3 regions of the Planococcus sp. BI3 genome follow, and region 1 is predicted to be linked to each of the others. Evidence: riboswitches for the same ligand, from Rfam matches in the RefSeq annotation. Region 1 holds a riboswitch; each other region holds the start of a gene.
The links. A riboswitch is a leader RNA that binds a small molecule or an ion and turns the genes downstream of it on or off. The one in region 1 is predicted to bind thiamine pyrophosphate.
Positions count from the first base shown of each region.

Region 2: it holds a riboswitch for thiamine pyrophosphate, as region 1 does, so the genes downstream of both, AC1MEO_RS02635 (YkoF family thiamine/hydroxymethylpyrimidine-binding protein) here and tenA (thiaminase II) in region 1, are expected to answer to the same signal.
Region 3: it holds a riboswitch for thiamine pyrophosphate, as region 1 does, so the genes downstream of both, thiT (energy-coupled thiamine transporter ThiT) here and tenA (thiaminase II) in region 1, are expected to answer to the same signal.

Region 1 covers NZ_CM155266.1:3,066,695-3,072,491, reverse strand. Annotated here, with positions in the region: gene thiE (thiamine phosphate synthase) at 1-466, opposite strand, end outside; gene thiD (bifunctional hydroxymethylpyrimidine kinase/phosphomethylpyrimidine kinase) at 450-1,295, opposite strand; gene thiM (hydroxyethylthiazole kinase) at 1,292-2,077, opposite strand; gene tenA (thiaminase II) at 2,079-2,762, opposite strand; TPP riboswitch at 2,870-2,973, opposite strand; gene AC1MEO_RS15380 (TOBE domain-containing protein) at 2,996-3,286, opposite strand; partial or broken gene AC1MEO_RS15375 (ATP-binding cassette domain-containing protein) at 3,312-3,572, opposite strand; gene tnpB (IS200/IS605 family element RNA-guided endonuclease TnpB) at 3,710-4,807, opposite strand; gene tnpA (IS200/IS605 family transposase) at 4,791-5,057, opposite strand; gene rlmN (dual-specificity RNA methyltransferase RlmN) at 5,314-5,797, opposite strand, start outside.
Region 2 covers NZ_CM155266.1:504,257-510,053, forward strand. Annotated here, with positions in the region: gene AC1MEO_RS02615 (hypothetical protein) at 1-42, opposite strand, end outside; gene AC1MEO_RS02620 (energy-coupling factor transporter transmembrane component T family protein) at 297-1,052, opposite strand; gene AC1MEO_RS02625 (ABC transporter ATP-binding protein) at 1,033-2,463, opposite strand; gene AC1MEO_RS02630 (ECF transporter S component) at 2,456-3,037, opposite strand; gene AC1MEO_RS02635 (YkoF family thiamine/hydroxymethylpyrimidine-binding protein) at 3,039-3,629, opposite strand; TPP riboswitch at 3,718-3,823, opposite strand; partial or broken gene AC1MEO_RS02640 (recombinase family protein) at 4,131-4,313, opposite strand; gene AC1MEO_RS02645 (hypothetical protein) at 5,588-5,740, shown strand; gene AC1MEO_RS02650 (hypothetical protein) at 5,783-5,797, shown strand, end outside.
Region 3 covers NZ_CM155266.1:1,549,764-1,555,560, forward strand. Annotated here, with positions in the region: gene AC1MEO_RS07935 (M3 family oligoendopeptidase) at 1-1,373, opposite strand, end outside; gene AC1MEO_RS07940 (TspO/MBR family protein) at 1,567-2,301, shown strand; gene map (type I methionyl aminopeptidase) at 2,428-3,180, opposite strand; gene thiT (energy-coupled thiamine transporter ThiT) at 3,315-3,890, opposite strand; TPP riboswitch at 3,989-4,086, opposite strand; gene AC1MEO_RS07955 (M20 family metallopeptidase) at 4,234-5,307, shown strand; gene AC1MEO_RS07960 (hypothetical protein) at 5,374-5,523, shown strand; gene AC1MEO_RS07965 (SGNH/GDSL hydrolase family protein) at 5,758-5,797, opposite strand, start outside.

The DNA of each region.
Region 1 (5,797 bases):
TCAGGATCTCTTTAACGCCAGCAGGCTCCTTGGCATCGGCTTTTGAATTCGTCCCAAAGACCGGTCCCATGCCTATATAATCTGCCCCGTCCCTTACAGCTGTTTCCGCTTCCGCCAAGGAATGGACGGAAACACCCAGAATTTTTTCATTCCCTATCATTTTGCGTGCCTGCCCAGCAGCCAAATCGTCCTGGCCGACGTGTACCCCGTCCGCTCCGATTTGGCATGCCAGTTCGACCCGATCGTTGATGATGAAAGGAACGTTATAGTCACGGCACAATTGCTGGCACTGTAAAGCGAATTCGAGTAATGGTGATCCCGTCAAAGCTTCATCGCCCTTTTCACGCAATTGGAAATGGGTGATGCCTCCATCCAATGCCGCCTTCAATACAGCAACAGGGTGCTTGGCTCCCGAATTTTGTGAACCCATTATGAAATAGATTGCCGGCTTATCGAAAAACTTCAATGTTCGCCACCTCCCTGCTGCCTGACCGTCCCGCTTTATACGCTGCATGATTGGTCGGCCCATGCCCCGATCCGATATTCAATGGTTCACTAAGTGCGGCCTGGATGAATTGCTTTGCCGTATGGATGGCGTCCTGCAGCTCCTGCCCTTTCGCCAGCTGTGCGGTCACTGCCGCTGCAAATGTACAGCCTGTGCCATGTGTCTGGCCTGTCGCAATCCGGGCTGAGCGGTACAGCACCGATTCTCCGTTCATCTGCAGCAGATAATCTTCTGCATATTCCGGATCGCTTCCATGTCCGCCTTTAATGACGACAGCCTGTGCCCCCAGCAATAAAATCTTTTCAGCGGCCCGGCGGCGGCTGGCAGCATCAGTGATTGTGATGCTTGTCAGTGCTTCCGCTTCTGGAATGTTCGGCGTAATCAGCAAAGCTAAAGGCAGCAGATGAGTTTTTAATGCTTCCACTGCCTCCTGCTGCAATAAGTTTGCACCGCCCTTGGCAATCATCACTGGATCCACGACCACATTCTTCCAGTTGAATTGTTGAATCGCTCCAGCAGTTTCTTTAATAATCTCCGGATTGAACAGCATTCCCGTTTTCAAAGCATTAATTTCAAAATCACTGCCTACTGCCGCCAATTGCGCTTGAACGGCATCGGGTGTCATTGGATAGATGGCAGAGACTCCTGTCGTATTTTGTGCAGTTACCGCTGTAATGACGGATGTGCCATAGACACCCAGTTCCTGAAATGTTTTCAAATCTGCCTGGATACCGGCGCCTCCCCCTGAATCTGATCCGGCAATCGTCAAGGTTTGTGGAATCTTGCTCATAGCATTCCCTCCTGTAAATAGATATGTTCTTTTACTTCGTTGTCCGTCAGACTGGCGAGTTGATTAATGAAAGCTAGTTGAAAATCACCTGGAAGAACAGCCGTTTTTCCAGCTTTTTCACCGGCGATTGCATAAAAGCGCAGTGCGTTGCTGACAGCCTCTAAAGGATCTTCCGGCCGGACCGCAAGACAGGCAGCCACAACACTGCTCAATAAACAGCCCATTCCTGTAATTGAAGCCATGATTGGATCACCAAAAGGGATTGCCGTCACCGTTTTCCCGTCAGTGGCAATATCCGACTTTCCGGTGACTGCCACTATCAACCCCAATTCTTTGGCAGTGGAAACGGCAAGCGTTTTGATGTCCAGGAGTCCTTCTCCCGCATCAACGCCCTTTGACTCCCACTGTTCCCCAGCTACAGCTGCAAGCTCTCCTGCATTGCACCGAAGGACGCTGACGTCAACTGTGTCCAAAATTTCGCGAACTGCCTCTTTCCGGAAACTGCTGGCCCCTGCTCCAACAGGATCCAGTACAACGGGTATCCCCAAATGATTGGCCGCCTTTCCGGCAATCAGCATGCTTTTCAAGGATTCTGCCTGCAAAGTCCCGATGTTCAATGACAATGCCTGCGACAATGCAGCAAGCTCTGCCGCTTCTTCAGGCGCCTCTCCCATTATTGGGGATGCTCCGATTGCCAGCAGGCCGTTGGCTTGAAAATTGGAGACCACATGGTTGGTGATGCAGTGGACAATCGGATTTTCATTTCTTATCTGCTCAAACATATTAAACACCCACCTTGCCGATGGAATCTACGGACCACGACTCTTTTTTCCATGCCTGGTCCCAGAAATTCCATTCATAATAGCTGCTCTTGCGGAAACGGTTTTTCAATTCCTGCCGGCGTATTTCGGACAGCCCTTCCGCCAATTGGTCCATGCGGGAAATCTGTTCGTTGACGAGTGCGCCGAACTCCTCGGAACCATAAGTTGCGATCCACCGGTTGTAGATGGGATGATCCGGCTTGGCATTTTTCAAGCGTTCTCCGATTTCATAATAAAGCCAATAGCAGGGCAGGATGGACGCCAGCACATCCGCCAAATCACCTTCTGACGAACGGTACATATGCGATACATACGCATAAGCAGTCGGCGAAGGTTCAAACTCTGCCCATTCTTCTTCTGTGACTTCAAGAATTTCCATGAACGATTCATGCAACGCCAGCTCAGCACTGCAGGTATGTGCAGAATGGAAGGCAAAACGCTGGGTGGTTTCCAGATCTGTGGCTTTCGATGCGCCAATAGCCTGCATTTTTGCAAAATGCGATAAATAATAGGCGTCCTGCATTACGTAAAAGCGAAATCTATCAATCGGCAAAGTTCCCTCTTCAATTCCTTTCACAAACGGATGATCAAAACTCGCCTGCCACAGGCTGTCGCATTCTTTTCTTACTTCTTTACAAAATGTCATTTCACTATCTCCTTTGTGGGCGCCCGGCTTTTCGGACGCTTTTTTGGCAAACAAAAAACGCCGCTTCCCGGCAAAGGGAAGCGGCGTATGCAGTCGATAGAAGAAATAGCAGACGGTCGCCACTTCCCTCCGCTGGTATGATCCAGATCAGGTTCAAAGGGTCTGAGCTTATGCTCGTCTCAGCCGATATCCGGCCCCCCTAGTGGTGTTTTTTATTTGTGTTTTCGAAATCACTATATCATACTTTCTGATAATTCAATAGTCTTTATGCGATTTCCCGTTTCCTCATCAAAGAAATGGGCATGGGCCATATCGAATGCCAGCGTTGCTGTATGGCCGGGTTCAATCGTCGTGGCAGCATCGACACGCGCAATAAATTCCTGCTCTGCATAAACCGCATGAAGGATCGTTTCGGCTCCTGTCAATTCAGCAACCGATATGACCGCTTCGAATTCACTCGCCGGCATGCCTGACAAATCTTCGTTGTTGACATGGATATGCTCCGGACGGATCCCCAAGGTCACCGCTTTGCCTTCATAGCCTCTACTTTTCAAATACCGTCAAATCTGGATACAAGGCATAATTCTGAAAAACCATCGCAATATCGCGATCTTTCGGCTCGACCCCATTCATCAGCTTGCCATCTATATAAAATTCACCTTCCGTTATTTCCTCCAAGCCCGCAATCATCCGGAGAGTGGTTGACTTTCCACACCCTGATGGACCGACAAAGACGATGAATTCTTCATTTAGAATGTGCAGATTAAAATCCGATACGGCAAGAGCGCCATTGTCATACCTTTTTCCCAGCTTGTGAACTACTCACGACTAAAGCCGCGAGCTTCCTACAAACATCTTCCTTGCGTGCGTCTGTTGTAACGTCCAGCGCATGCAGCGGGAATGATTACGGTAGGCTCAAAAGACGGTTCCCGCCTCCTACTTGAATCTTATAACGCCAGTGCCAATAAATTCTGACTGGCATTGATGTCCCGGTCATGGTGTGTTCCACAAAGTGTACATGTCCACGAACGAATCGCCAGGGGTTTCCTGGAACCTCTATCCCCACAGGCCGAACAGATTTGGCTGGATGGGTACCATCTGTCGGCTTTAATCAGCGTACGCCCCAGCCACAACGCCTTGTATGCGAGCTGGCGCGTGAATTCAGACCAACTGACACCCGCAATGGCTTTGGCCAACCGGCGATTCCGCATCAGGTTTTTGCTGGAAAGCGTCTCGATGGCGATCACTTGGTTTTCGTGAACGATCCGGTGAGACAACTTATGCAAAAAGTCTTTGCGCTGATTGGCAATCTTTTCGTGTTTTTTTGCAACGACCACTCGCGCCTTGTCCCGGTTTTTGCTGCCGTGTTGTTTGCGCGACAACCGTTGCTGGGCGCGTTTTAATTTCTTTTCCGCTTTTTGCAGATATCTGGGATTGGCTATTTTTTCTGAAATCCCCGCATCGTTTGTGGTGATCGCGAAGTCGGTTAGCCCTAAATCGATGCCGATTTTATGCGGAGCCGGAATCCACAACAGGTCGTCTTGCTCGACAAGCACGGAAATATAATAATGACCGCTGGGTTTCATGCGCACCGTACAGGACTTGATGGTGCCCGTAAACTTCCGGTGCTGCGTGAATTTGACGAATCCGATTTTGGGCAATTTGATGCGTTTGCCTTCGATTCGAATCGACCCTTTTTGATTGTTTGTTTTGTAACTGGCTTTTGACCGATGTTTGGATTTATACACCGGGAAGTTCGCGCCTTGTTTGAAGAACTTCTGGTACGCCGCGTCTAAATTGAGTTTCGCATTGGCCAGCGCCAGATTGTCGATTTCTTTCAGCCACGGGAAGTCCTGTTTGAACGATGTGTACATACGTGGCTTAATTGACCGCAACAGTTGCGGGTCGTGCTTGTATTTTTCGTAATGGTCTTTCCGGTCAGCCAGCATCTGGTTGTAGAGAAACCGCACGCTGCCGAACGTTTTCGCAAAATACGTTTGTTGCGACGCCGTTGGATACAGCCGATAGCTATAGGCTTTCAGCATGCGGTTTCCCCTCATTTCCAGTTGATTTGTTCGTCTGTTGTGGCGTACAACTGATAAGCATATGAACAGGGTCTTTATCTGTTTCGAGTGAGAGAATTTCAATTTTTTGTTCATCCGCAATCTCCCGAAGAACCTCTTTGGTGTCGCGTTCGACGTCGCCGATTAAGACGGCATTCCGGTATTTAACACACCATACGATGTGATAATGTAAAGAGTAGACATAACCCCTACCTTTAGTAGCTTTTGTCATCTCGTTCACCTCTACATGTAGTGGAACGTATGCAGAGCAAAAAATCAAAAAAGAGCATTCGCTAACTCACGACTAAAGTCACGAGAGTGCGCTCACAAGTTCTTCAATTTTAATCTCTGCCATTCTGCATTCTCCTTTTTATCATTTTTAATCTTAATTATAGTGAATTATCTGCGAATTACAAATCCAGTCCCAAGAACTGAATAAAGAAAAAAAGCGTTCCTGAAATTAATCAGAAACGCTTTTCTCTATGGCATTAGACAGTTATTACTTTTTTCTCTTTTTTCTCTTTTTTGATTTGCTTGCTTCGCAATTGTCCACAGGCGGCATCGATGTCGGCGCCCTGCTCGTGGCGTACGCCACAGTTGATGCCTTTTTTCTTCAACGCATCGTAGAAAGCCGTGATGGCTTCCGGCGTGCTTTGCTGATACTGATCGTGCTCATCAACTGAGTTGTAAGGAATCAAGTTGACGTAGGACAGATGGCGCTTGTCTTCCAGCAATTTCGCCAATTGATTCGCTTCTTCCACGTGGTCGTTGACGTCGCGCAATAAAATATATTCAAATGTGATGCGGCGGTTGGATTTCTCCAAATAGTAATCAATCGACGCCATCAGTTTTTCGATCGGATAAACTTTATTGATTTTCATGATGCGTGTACGCAATTCATTGGTTGGCGCATGGATTGAAATGGCCAGGTTCACTTGCAGGCCTTCATCTGCGTAATCATAGATTTTCGGT
Region 2 (5,797 bases), 1.3 Mb from region 1:
GATCCGGTTGTCTTGTTCGTCGAGCAACTGAAATCCATTCACAGCAATTCCTCCCCGTTAATTTAATTAATGTAACTGCTTTCATTATAATCGATAAGAGGGATAGAAACAAATGGTGTACCCCGTTGTACATGTAAAATACTACATAAGGTTATATGAAAAAATTCAAAACATGCAACAAGAAAAAGTGTCCAGAAAATAAAAAAGAGCAACTAACAAAATACCAGCAGAAAGGGGAACTCTCTTAAAGAGAATTCCCCTTTTTTTTATAATGTGCAGTTTATCTATCCCAAATTTCAGCTTAGCCAGCTGCCGCCAATGCAACTGGCGAGGAGGAGGACAAGAAAAACACCGGACATCAGCAAATCCGTGCGGCCAACCCGGACCGGCCGGTAATAAGCGCTTCTCGGTTCTCCGGTAAAGCCGCGCGCTTCCATGGCGAATGCCGAACGTTCCGCTTTCCGGACAGCGCCTGCCAGCATCGGAATCAACACGCGGCGCATGCCCAATAACCGCTGCCAGCTGTGTTTTTCACTATCTGCACCGCGCAGCCGCTGCGCCTGCTGGATCTGGGTGAACTCATCTTTCATGACGGGCAGGAACTGGTAGCCGACCATGGCGCCGTATGCCAGTTTTGGTGACAGCTTGAGCTGTTGCATAAGGCTCATGATGAATTTCACGGGATCAGTGGTGAAAGCGAACAGCAGGGACAGAGTGGAAAACGCCATGACTCGGAAAGCGAGAGACAATGCGCGCGCCCATTGTTCGTCGGTCACATCGATTCCGGCAAATGAAAGGATGACGGTTCCGCCAGTGTCTGCGCCAAAAACAACCGTGGTCCATAAATAGCCAAAAGCGCCGATGGAAAACGGCAGCATGAACAACAGCCACAGTTTCCAGTTTATACGGCTCATCGTCAGCTGCAGCAGGATGATGCCAATCCAGAACAGCAACGGCGTCCACGGGTTGAAAAAGAACGCAATGGCCAGCATCGACAGGGTGACCAGGACAAACTTGACGGACGGGTTCATATCATGCAAAAGATTCCGCAAGGCGAGTCACTCCTTTTGGTGGCAGCAAATGGTGCTCAGCCAGCAACTCGCTGTTGCTCCAGACTTCTTTTGCCGGGAATTTTCCGGTCATCCGGCCATCCTTGACCAGCAGCACCGAATCCGCAAGGCTCGCCGCAAATTCCATGTCATGCGTGACGATCAGGAACGTCGTGCCTTCTTTGGAACGCTCTTCAATCAAACCGAAAAGCTCGAGCAGCGCGGCCGTATCCTGACCTGAGGTCGGTTCATCCATCAACAGCACCGGCCGTTTATCCGCGAGCATGGCCGCGATCGCCACGCGCCGTTTTTGGCCGTGGCTGATGGCGAAAGGATGCGCATCCTTTATTTCTTCAAGCCGCAGACTGTCCATCAATTCACGGAGCTGGCCGTGGTTGGAAGCACCCGAAAACGCCACTTCCTGTTCGACCCTTTGTGTCAGGAACAGGTATTCGGGAGACTGCGGCACATAGCCGATTCCGTCGGATCTAATCGAACCGGTCGTCCGTTTGTAGATGCCGCATAGCGACTTCACCAGCGTCGACTTGCCGCTGCCGTTTGGTCCAGCGATGGCCACCACTTCACCGCGGCGGGCGGAAAAAGTTAGTGGGGAAAGCAGTTGCTTGCCCTTGATTGTCACTGAGAGTTGTTCAGCCCTTAACGCAGTTTCCGGTTGAACAACTGACTGCCGTTCGGGAAATGAAATCGGGTGACGCGGTGTGAATTTTTGGTCTGCCACGACATGGCCATCGCAGCCCAATTGGATTTCACGTCCAAAAAACGAACCCCAGCTGTCCAAACGGTGTTCAACGGCAATGATGGTCAAATTTTCTCCTTGCTGCAGAAGTTCCAGCCAGTGGATAAATTGTTTTGCGGTATAGGGATCCAAGTGAGACAGGGGTTCATCGAGCAATAAAACCTCAGGCTCCATGATCAGCGCGCACGCCGTCGCGACGCGCTGCTTCATTCCTCCGGATAAAGATTGGATAACGGTATGACGCAGCTGTGTAAGTCCTGTCGTTTCCAAAACCGCCGTGATGCGAGGCTCCATGTCAGCGAAGGGGGTCTGCAGGTTTTCCAGCGTGAACGCCAATTCTTCTTCAACGGTCGGCATGCAGAACTGTGAATCGGGATCCTGGAAAACGGTGGCCACGCGGTGATTGATCTCCCCCGGTGCATAGTCAGCTGCGGGTTTCCCGAACAGCCAGATCTCCCCGCCAACCAAGCCATCGCAGTTTTCCGGATACAGACGGTTCAGCAAGTACAGCAGTGTGCTTTTGCCGCAGCCGCTCGGGCCATTCAGGACCAGCCGTTCGCCCCGGCGGACCGAAAAGGAAATGCCGGTTAGCGTTTTTTTTTCGTCTTCCGGAAAGCGGAACGACAGCTCGCTTAAAGAAATGATTTCTTCAGGCATTCACATCACCTTTTTTCGCACGCGCAATTGCATAGCCGCGGAGCGAACCAGTCGCAAGCAACGCATCGCCGATATACTTGCCGCCGATTCCAGCGATGATGGCGCCGCTGAGGACGCGTATCGTGAACATCAACGCGACAAATGACGGGTCCAGTGCCGCATAACCCGAGATGAAATAGCCATAAATGAAGCTGAAGACGGCTGAACCGATGCCGGCAAGCATCAGCACCAGGATATTGAAATGCTTATAGCCAGTCAATGCGAACGCAGCTTCAGCGCCGAGCCCTTGGATGACGCCGGAAAGAATCAGCCGGGGGCCCATGGCGTTGCCGATCAAGACTTCAATCGCAGCGGCCATCGTCTCGGACAGGAAGGCAGCGCCGGGTTTGCGGATGATGTACATGCAGATGATCGAGACGATGAACCAGATGCCGAACATCCATTCATAGGCGAGCGGGCCGATGATTGCTGCCCAAATATTCGCCGCATGGACAAACAGCAGATAGATGATGCCGAAGACGACCGCAAACAGCGACATCAGCACAACTTCTTTTAATTTCCATGATTTCAGCACCTTACGCACCTCCATGGGACGGGCTGTTGAGGCTCATCGATACCGTCATGACCAAGTGCCGATGTTCGGCGGAGCGTGCATGGGTAAAGGCTTCTTCATAAAAAGTGAAGACCTCATGGATATCGCCGTGGATGCCGCTGGCGTAATGCATCGAATCGTTGAAGACGCCCAATTTTTTGGCGCGGTCCACTTCCCGGTAGATGGCCGCCATGTAATCCGGATTGTTCATCGGGTACAAGGCAAACTGGGAAGAGACGTATTGCTTGGTGTCATCGGTGTTCAACAGCACATCGTCTTTTTCCAGATAGACGTCGCCCGAAGAATCGCCGGGGCAGCCGATCGAGAAGGTGCCGGACAGCGCGACATGCTCACCGGTTTTCGCAGTGTGCAACGCCAGTGCTTTGGCAACATTGAAGACATGATTCTGTTTGCCGCGTATGACGGTCGAGACATCGTCGGTATGCATCCAAACGTTCGACGTGTCCGTCTCGTTCAAGGCTCCTTTGATTACTTTGATGAAATCGCCGGTCATCGGATGTAGCGAAAAGCGAAATCCGACAATCGGGCTGGTCCCGCATTGCAATGGTTCCATATCAGCATTCCTCCTAAAAATTTGCACAAAAAAGGCCGCATCCGCGAAGATGCAGCCATAATCTACAAATAACCAAAAGGAATTATTTCAGAAATGCGCCGCACTTCCTCACGCAGGTATTATCCTGATCGAGTTTTAAGGGATCGAAGCTTGCGCTTGCATCTCAGCCATAGTGGGCACCCCTAGTGCAGTAAACGGTATGCGGTTTTTGTGTTCGGGTTGTTCCCGATGGGTTTAGTGTAGTGGAAGTGGTGGGGGATGTAAAGAGGGAGATTGGAAAGATATGCGAAGTGGCAGTTTGGATTGGTGTGCTGGAATGGCTTCGGCCGCTTTGGGCTGGGCAAAGACAATTGCTCCAGTGCTTGAACTAGGAAGAGCACCTTTTTCATCGCTCCGCCTAGCCTATGGATGCGCCGGCGCTTGAGAGTTGATGGGAGAAAATCTACACAAATAGCGCCCTTTGAAATGGATTTGTGACTTTCAGTGTTATTTTGCAATGATTTCAATATTTTTCGTGAGGGCATTCTGTCTCTGCAGAATCTCTTCTTTGTTCTGGCAGAACCAATCCAGCGAATGGATATATAGAATGTCTCCTTTTCGAATAACTCGTTTTAGCAATTGCTAATTTGCCCGTTCAAAATTTTTACCACTCTGCTTGTCCAGATAGATATCCCGTTCATTGATGCTCATTATTGCGGTCAGATGCTATAAGATCAAAAAAAAAGAAAGAAATCTGAATAAAAAAAACATTCAAATAACCTTTACATCTATTGGAAGTGGGTATAGTCTAAAGGTAATAAAAAGTTATATAAAATAATTTTTTATTGCAGTTAAGTGAATCTATAGTCCTATCTTAACTCCGTTAAAAACTAGTCTTATTTTTGATAAATTACGCGGTTTTTCTGAAGGATCCGGATAGCTGAAAACCCAAACGAAATTTCGAGCTTTGCTGTTGCATGGCAAAAAGGAGCGCTGTATCAATCGTGATCAGACTTTCTAACAGCTGCGGGGAGCAAACAGAAAAAGGGATTATGATTGATAGGATGCTAACAACCAGGGCCTAGTGAACCTTTGCGGAATGATGGAGGAAGTGGCCAACCGGATGCTGAATGATTTAAAAAAGCGTGGTTTATTGACCTCGAGTAAAAGAAACTCCTTCTTCACAATCCCGAGCATCTAAAGTCAGAAACAAATTGTGAAAACTGCCCGATCTATTTATGCAAAATCAATTAGCAGAAGAACTTGCCCATGAGGTTGACTTTTTTTATCCAAAGTTCATCATTTTTCAAAAAACCTTCAAGCGTGAGAAATATCGAAGTACAAAATACATGGAAAGTATAGGTTAAAAGTAATGGTGATGTGCATCTTCATTATTCGGATATTTGCCCGCATTTTATCTGAAAGATAAAGGTCCAGAAACCCGGACTATTTTATCAACTAACCCGGTACTCGTTAAAAAACTTTATCGAGAGGCCATTCTGCTTAGCAGAACAAATGTTGGGCACTTTAGAAAGCTGCGCCGATTATCAATTCTGTAAACTAAACGCGGAAGGGTTGGGTTAAGTGGTAGGAAAAGATCCATTGGCACAGGCAACAGTAGAAATAAGCCAGGTAATGAACACAGAAGTTGAATGGAGTTCGGGAATTTAGGGTTTCAGAAAGAAACGAGCAGCTAAACGGGAGACCAGCAAATCCTGCTTTTACTATTCACTGAATATAGAAGTGTCCTTTTACGGAATTCTGGAAGGCAGGTCTGCTGTTAACATGGTTGAAGTTTTCCTGCTGACTGAAGAAATTTCTCTTATCACGTCAGCGCTCAAACAACAGGCCTTCTTATTTCCAACATACTGCTTGCAGCAAGTGATGACGATGGCAGATGGTTTGTGCTGTCTGCAACTTGAATTGCTTGGAACCCACTGAACATTTTGTAGGATGTCTTTATGAGGCGCTTCTGGTTCTTGAATAGCAAGTTCCGTCCATTACAAAAAAACCTTGGTTTGTCCGATGACTTGCAGTTACGCACTATTGGCATGCAAGAAAGTGTGCAGATGCTTGTATTTGAAGAATATGCTGAAAAAAGTGTTGATATGAAACTGCAAGAAGACTCCTGAGCCAGCGACTGGAAGAAGAACATGAAATGGGAGGTAATTGAAATGTTATCAGAAGAA
Region 3 (5,797 bases), 1.5 Mb from region 1:
GAATGGATATTCATAAAGAACGCCACACTGCGTTGGACTTTATCTTCCAACAAAGCGATTTTCTCTTCTTTGGACTGCGCATTTTTCACCGCTGCATCCGCCACAATCATTTCAGCGAAGGTAGATGCGGTTTCTGCCACATTCATCGCGTATGACCGGTTCAACGAATGGACTGGACGCAGCGCATAGGTATGGAACGCATGCCCGAGTTCGTGTGCCAAAGTCGCCACATTGGACATCGATCCGCTGTAAGTCATGAAAATACGCGACTCCTCGCTCAACGGCAAACCGGTACAAAATCCACCTGGCCGTTTATTCGGACGGTCTTCTGCTTCGATCCAGCCTTTTTCGAATGCCTGCTGGGCAAACTGCTCCAATTCCGGACCGAATTTCCCGAATTGCTGGAGAATGAATTCCGCTCCTTGCTGGTAGCTAAACTGCTGGGTGCTTTCCGTTACCGGCGCATCCACGTCATACCAATCCAGTCCGTCTTTGCCGAGCAGTTTTCCTTTTTGATCCAAATAATCGACGAATGGCTGCTTATTTTTGCTGATAGCCCCCCACATGGCGTCCAATGTTTCCTGTTTCATGCGGTTGATATGCAACGGTTCCTGCAATGGATTGTCCCATCCGCGCTTTTTATAGGTTTCCAGACGGAATCCAGCTATAGAGTTCAAGGTTTTTGCAAAAAACTCTTCTTTATCTGTCCATGCCTCTTCCAATTTTTCATAGGATTCCTTACGGACCATTGCATCTTTATGGGAGCTCAAGTTATTCGCTTGCCCAACCGACAGCACTTTTGACTCGCCGTCTACAGTGACCGTCACGCTGATTTCTCCGACCAGCATATCGTACAATTGGCTCCAGCTATGATAACCATCGATGCTTAACGCAGTGATCAGGTTTTCCTCTTTTTCAGAAAGCAGCATCTTCGCTTCTTCACGCCATTCATTCAACACAAATGTGAATTCACGCAACGGCTCTTCGTTCAGCAGCTCTGCCCATACACCTTCTTCAGTCTTCGACAGGTCCTGCTGGATTTTCTGAAAAGAGTTTTGGAAACGGGCAGATAGTGAGGAAGCTTCGCTTTCCAAAATGCCTGCTTTTTTATCCTGGGTGTTCTGGGCCATCAGACAGCCGATAAATGCACCTGATTGGCTCAGATGCCGCATTATATGGCTCATCTGTTCAAGCAAGCCAGCCACTTTTAGGGCATCTTCTTTTGCAGCCGGTACTTTAAATTTATGGACCAGCTCTTCAAATTGAGAAAGCTTCGTTACTGCCTCGTCCATATGCAGGCGCAGCTCCTGTGATTCGCTGCCTCCTGGAAATAGTGTCTCCAAATCCCAAATTTCCGAAAATTTAACCGTCATGATATTGCCCCCTGGTAAACTTAATTTTCTAAAAACACTTATTAGTATATCATTTTTCTTTCTTGAACCGGAACAATATTCCACTTCCTTGTATAACACTTCACCTTATCGCCATTTTTTGGAGATTTTTTGGAAACGGATAATTGTTGATTGAAACGGCTACCGTTATACTGAAAAGAAGGAGGGATTTCGTATGATTCGTATTTTGCTTATGACAATTGCTTTCATTGCTGTGATTGTCATGAATACTTTAGCAAACACCTTGCCGCTGAATGGCCAAACCACAGGCGAAATATCCAATCGGCTTCTGGTCCTGTTTACGCCAGCCGGTTATGTATTTTCAATTTGGTCCATCATCTATCTTTTATTGGCTGTTTGGATCATCGCTTTCTGGGTGCGGTTAAGAAAGGGAGAAACTCCCTCATCCAAGATTGCCTTATTTTTCATTTTAAGCTGCCTTTTCAATATCACTTGGCTTCTTTTGTGGCATTATGAATTCTTTGCCTGGTCAATCGTTGCAATGCTCGGCTACCTGGTGGCATTGATCGCCCTTTATCTGCAATACAGCAATTCAGATAGAAAGATTACTGAACGGCTGCCGATTTCAGTTAACATGGGTTGGATCAGTGTCGCAACCATCGCCAACATCAGTTTTGTCCTGACTTATTATAATTGGAGCGGCTGGGGACTCAGTGACCAGCTATGGACGGTGATCATGCTGACAGTCGCGACTGCACTTGCTTTGCACATCCGCTTCCATCATGCGGACATCCCCTTTGCTTTGGTCTTCATTTGGGCATTCATCGGAATTGCTGTTAAGCACGGAACAGATGAAATGCTGGTGACAACGGCTGCCCTTTTCCTGAGCGGCGTCATTTTAACCGGTATTCTGCTGATTAAAAAAAGAACTGCTCCGGCAGTTCAGTAAAACTGTGGACAACTCGTTTCTGACGAGCTCGTCCACAGTTTTTTTATTGCCAGACTTTGATTACAAACTGAATAATAAAAAGGATCCGGCAAATGATCCGGATCCTTGGAAATTTTTAAAAAATCATTATTTATTCAGTTTGGTCAACAGGATCGGTTCGCCTTTGGTAACAAGTACAGTATGCTCGATTTGCGCCACCAATGACTGATCTGGCGTGATGAATGTCCAGCCATCTCCCGATTCTATGATGTGCTCGGCCTTTTGTGAGATAAACGGCTCTACTGCCAGCACCATGCCTTCTTTCAGGATGGTCGTCTCCCATGCATCATAATAATTCAGGATGTGCTGAGGAGCTTCGTGCAGCGATTTGCCGATGCCATGGCCAGTCAGATTTTTAATGACAAACAAGCCCTGGTCTTTCGCTTCACGTTCGACTGCCTTGCCGATTTGATTGAGTTTCGCACCGGCTTTGACTTTTGTCATCGCACGGTCAAAGGCCGAAGCTGCCGCTTCACAGATTTTTTCCTTGTCCGCATGCCCTTCGCCTACCACAAAGGAAATGCCGGTATCCGAGAAAAATCCTTCGTATGAGCCAGAAACGTCGATATTGACGATATCCCCGTCCTTGATTACGCGATCGCCCGGAATGCCGTGCGCCACTTCTTCATTGACGCTGATGCAGGTGAATCCAGGAAAATCGTATTCTGATTTAGGGCCGGAAACGCCGCCCAGCTCTTCGAACAATTTGCCGCCCAATTCGTCGATTTCTTTCGTAGTGACTCCAGCTTTGGTAGCTGCTTTCATCGCTTCCCGAATTTCAGCCACCATTTGGCCGGCTTTTTTTAACATTTCAATATCTTGTTCAGTAGTTGCTATCATCAATGAACCTTCTTTCAAGATTTTCTATTCAAGAATTATACCACAAAATCAAACCACAGGCTCCTGACCCGTTTCAACAAATCCGAAAAACTGATCATAAAAAAGAAGGCTGTCCAGGGACAGCCTTCTGAATTTCAAGCTTCCGCATCCACCAATTTCGGTGCCGCCGCAAAAAGCGCAGCACAGACAAAGGCAGCGAGCAGGAACACCGGAATCATATACGTGGCATTGTAGACCGCCGAGTAGATGACCACATTGCCTTCCGCAAACATGCCGAAGAACAGGATGCCTGTAATGACATGCACGAGATAGCGCAGTACAGAAGCAATCAGCACTCCCATTACGATAGCTGTCAGCATCTTCCCAGTCAGCTTGGCATGTGCATACTGCAGGTATTTTGTACGCATGATACCCGCAAGCCCTACGACTCCATATGCCAGAAGATAATCCAATATGACCTGCATGACGACGAAACCGAACGACAAAGGTGCCACCGAGATAAACCCGGACACAATCTGCAGCAGCCCGACCAGAATTCCAGTCAGCACTCCGGCACCGACGCCTCTTCTAAAAGCGATCAAGACAATCGGAATCATCACCAGGCTGACTGAACCGCCTTGAGGCATGCGGAACGAGATAAAGTCCAATACAAATCCAAGAGCTGCGAAAATAGCAATTTCCATCATTAACAATACTTTTTTATTTCTCATGACTTCCTCCTTCAATGTGTTATGCACATCACCAGAAGGGCCGTGAATAAAACCATATAAAAAACGACGCCAGGACAGAGCCTGGCGCCGTTGTAAAGGCCGGTTTCCATCCACATCCCTGCGCAAGTATTAACTTACAGGTTCAAAGGGTAAGAACAGATGTTCACTCTCAGCAAAAGCTCCCCTTGTGGTGTATACAGATATTTATCAATCACCTGTATTGTACACAAGGCTTCTCTTTTATGCAAGGCTGTTTTAAGATAGCCAGAAAGGGTAAAGAAGTGAATAATAAAGTTAGTTGAAAGGTGGTGGAGGCAGCCGAGATTCTGGGCTAGCCGAAAATATGATTGAGTTGTTAAAAGAAATGATTAAAATCCAAAGTGATACCAAGGAAGGAGCCAATGAAGCTCTTCTTTTTTGTGCCGATTGGTTAAAGGAAAAAGGCGAAACCGTCACTGTCCATGACAATAAAGGCTATCTGATGCTGACCGCAGCTAAAGGGCAAGGCACAGAGACGATTATTTGGAATGGACATGTCGACGTCGTTCCAGGCCACAAGGAACAATTTGTGCCAGTCGAGGAACAGGACCGGATCTATGGCCGCGGCGCTGCTGACATGAAAGCCGGTGTTGCGGCGATGATGCAGGCCTTTATCGAGTTGGACAGCTCCAGCTTAGAACGAACCGTGCAGCTGCATATCGTTACCGATGAAGAAATTGGTGGGCGCAATACATCCAAGTGGCTGGTTGAACAAGGCTTCCATGGCGACTTCGTCATTTGCGGCGAACCTACCGGATTAAAAGTCGGACTGCAATCCAAAGGCATCCTGCGGATGGATATGACGTTCAAGGGCAAACCTGCCCACGGCAGCCGGCCTTGGGAAGGCATCAACGCCATCGAATCCGCGATGAAGTTCCATATGGCTATCGCAGATCTGCCTTTCCGGAAAGAATCAACGGAATATTACGAGCAGCCTTCTGTCAACCTGCCCATCATTAAAGCAGGAGACCGCTATAACGTTGTTCCTGAAATTTGCGAAATGTCCTACGATATCCGCTTTATGCCGGGACAGGATAAAGATGAAATCGTCCGCCAACTAGTGGAATTGGCTGATAAGTTGAATGTCGATATGGACTATAAAGCATCAGGATCCACTCCGGCCCTGACAACAACAAAAGAAAATCCGTATATCCAAAGCCTCCAAAAGGCGATTCTAGATACCACTGATCAGGAACCTGTTTTATTCGGCCAACATGGCGCGGCAGATACGCGCTATTATGCAGCAGTGACCGGCGGTGAAGGAGCCATAGAATTCGGCCCGAGCGGCGATGACTGGCATGGCAACGCTGAATATGTAACGATTTCAAGTGTCCATGCATACAAGGATATCCTTTTAGCTCATGCACAATCTGCTTAAACAGGTTTGCATTCTGCAAAAATCGGGAAAGCAACAATAACTACCCTCATGAATGGAGAGATTTAAATGGCAATTGGAAGACTATTGAAATCTGCGATAAAATATGGCCCCATCGCATACCCGATCATCCGCAAAGTATTGAATAAAAGAAAACAAGGCAAGGCTGGACAACCAGCTTCTACAAAACAACCTACTACGCGTGGGAAAAAACGCTAAAATAAAAACGTTCCGGCATCTGTATGCCGGAACGTTTTTTTATGGATTAAGAAATTAGCTTATATTTCACGGGAACTTGCGCTTGTCGGGGCTTAACGGCTGCTTCCGCTTTTCTTTGTCCAGTTGCAAGCGCCTAGCTCTTCGGGTCATAAGCCAACCCAGCTATGTGGCAAAGAACGCCACTTCGTTGGTCTGTCTTATGCCCGGCAGAGCTACACGGGCGCTTCCGCTTTTCTAGATATAAGGCATTGCTTCTCTTAATGCAAAGTAACCG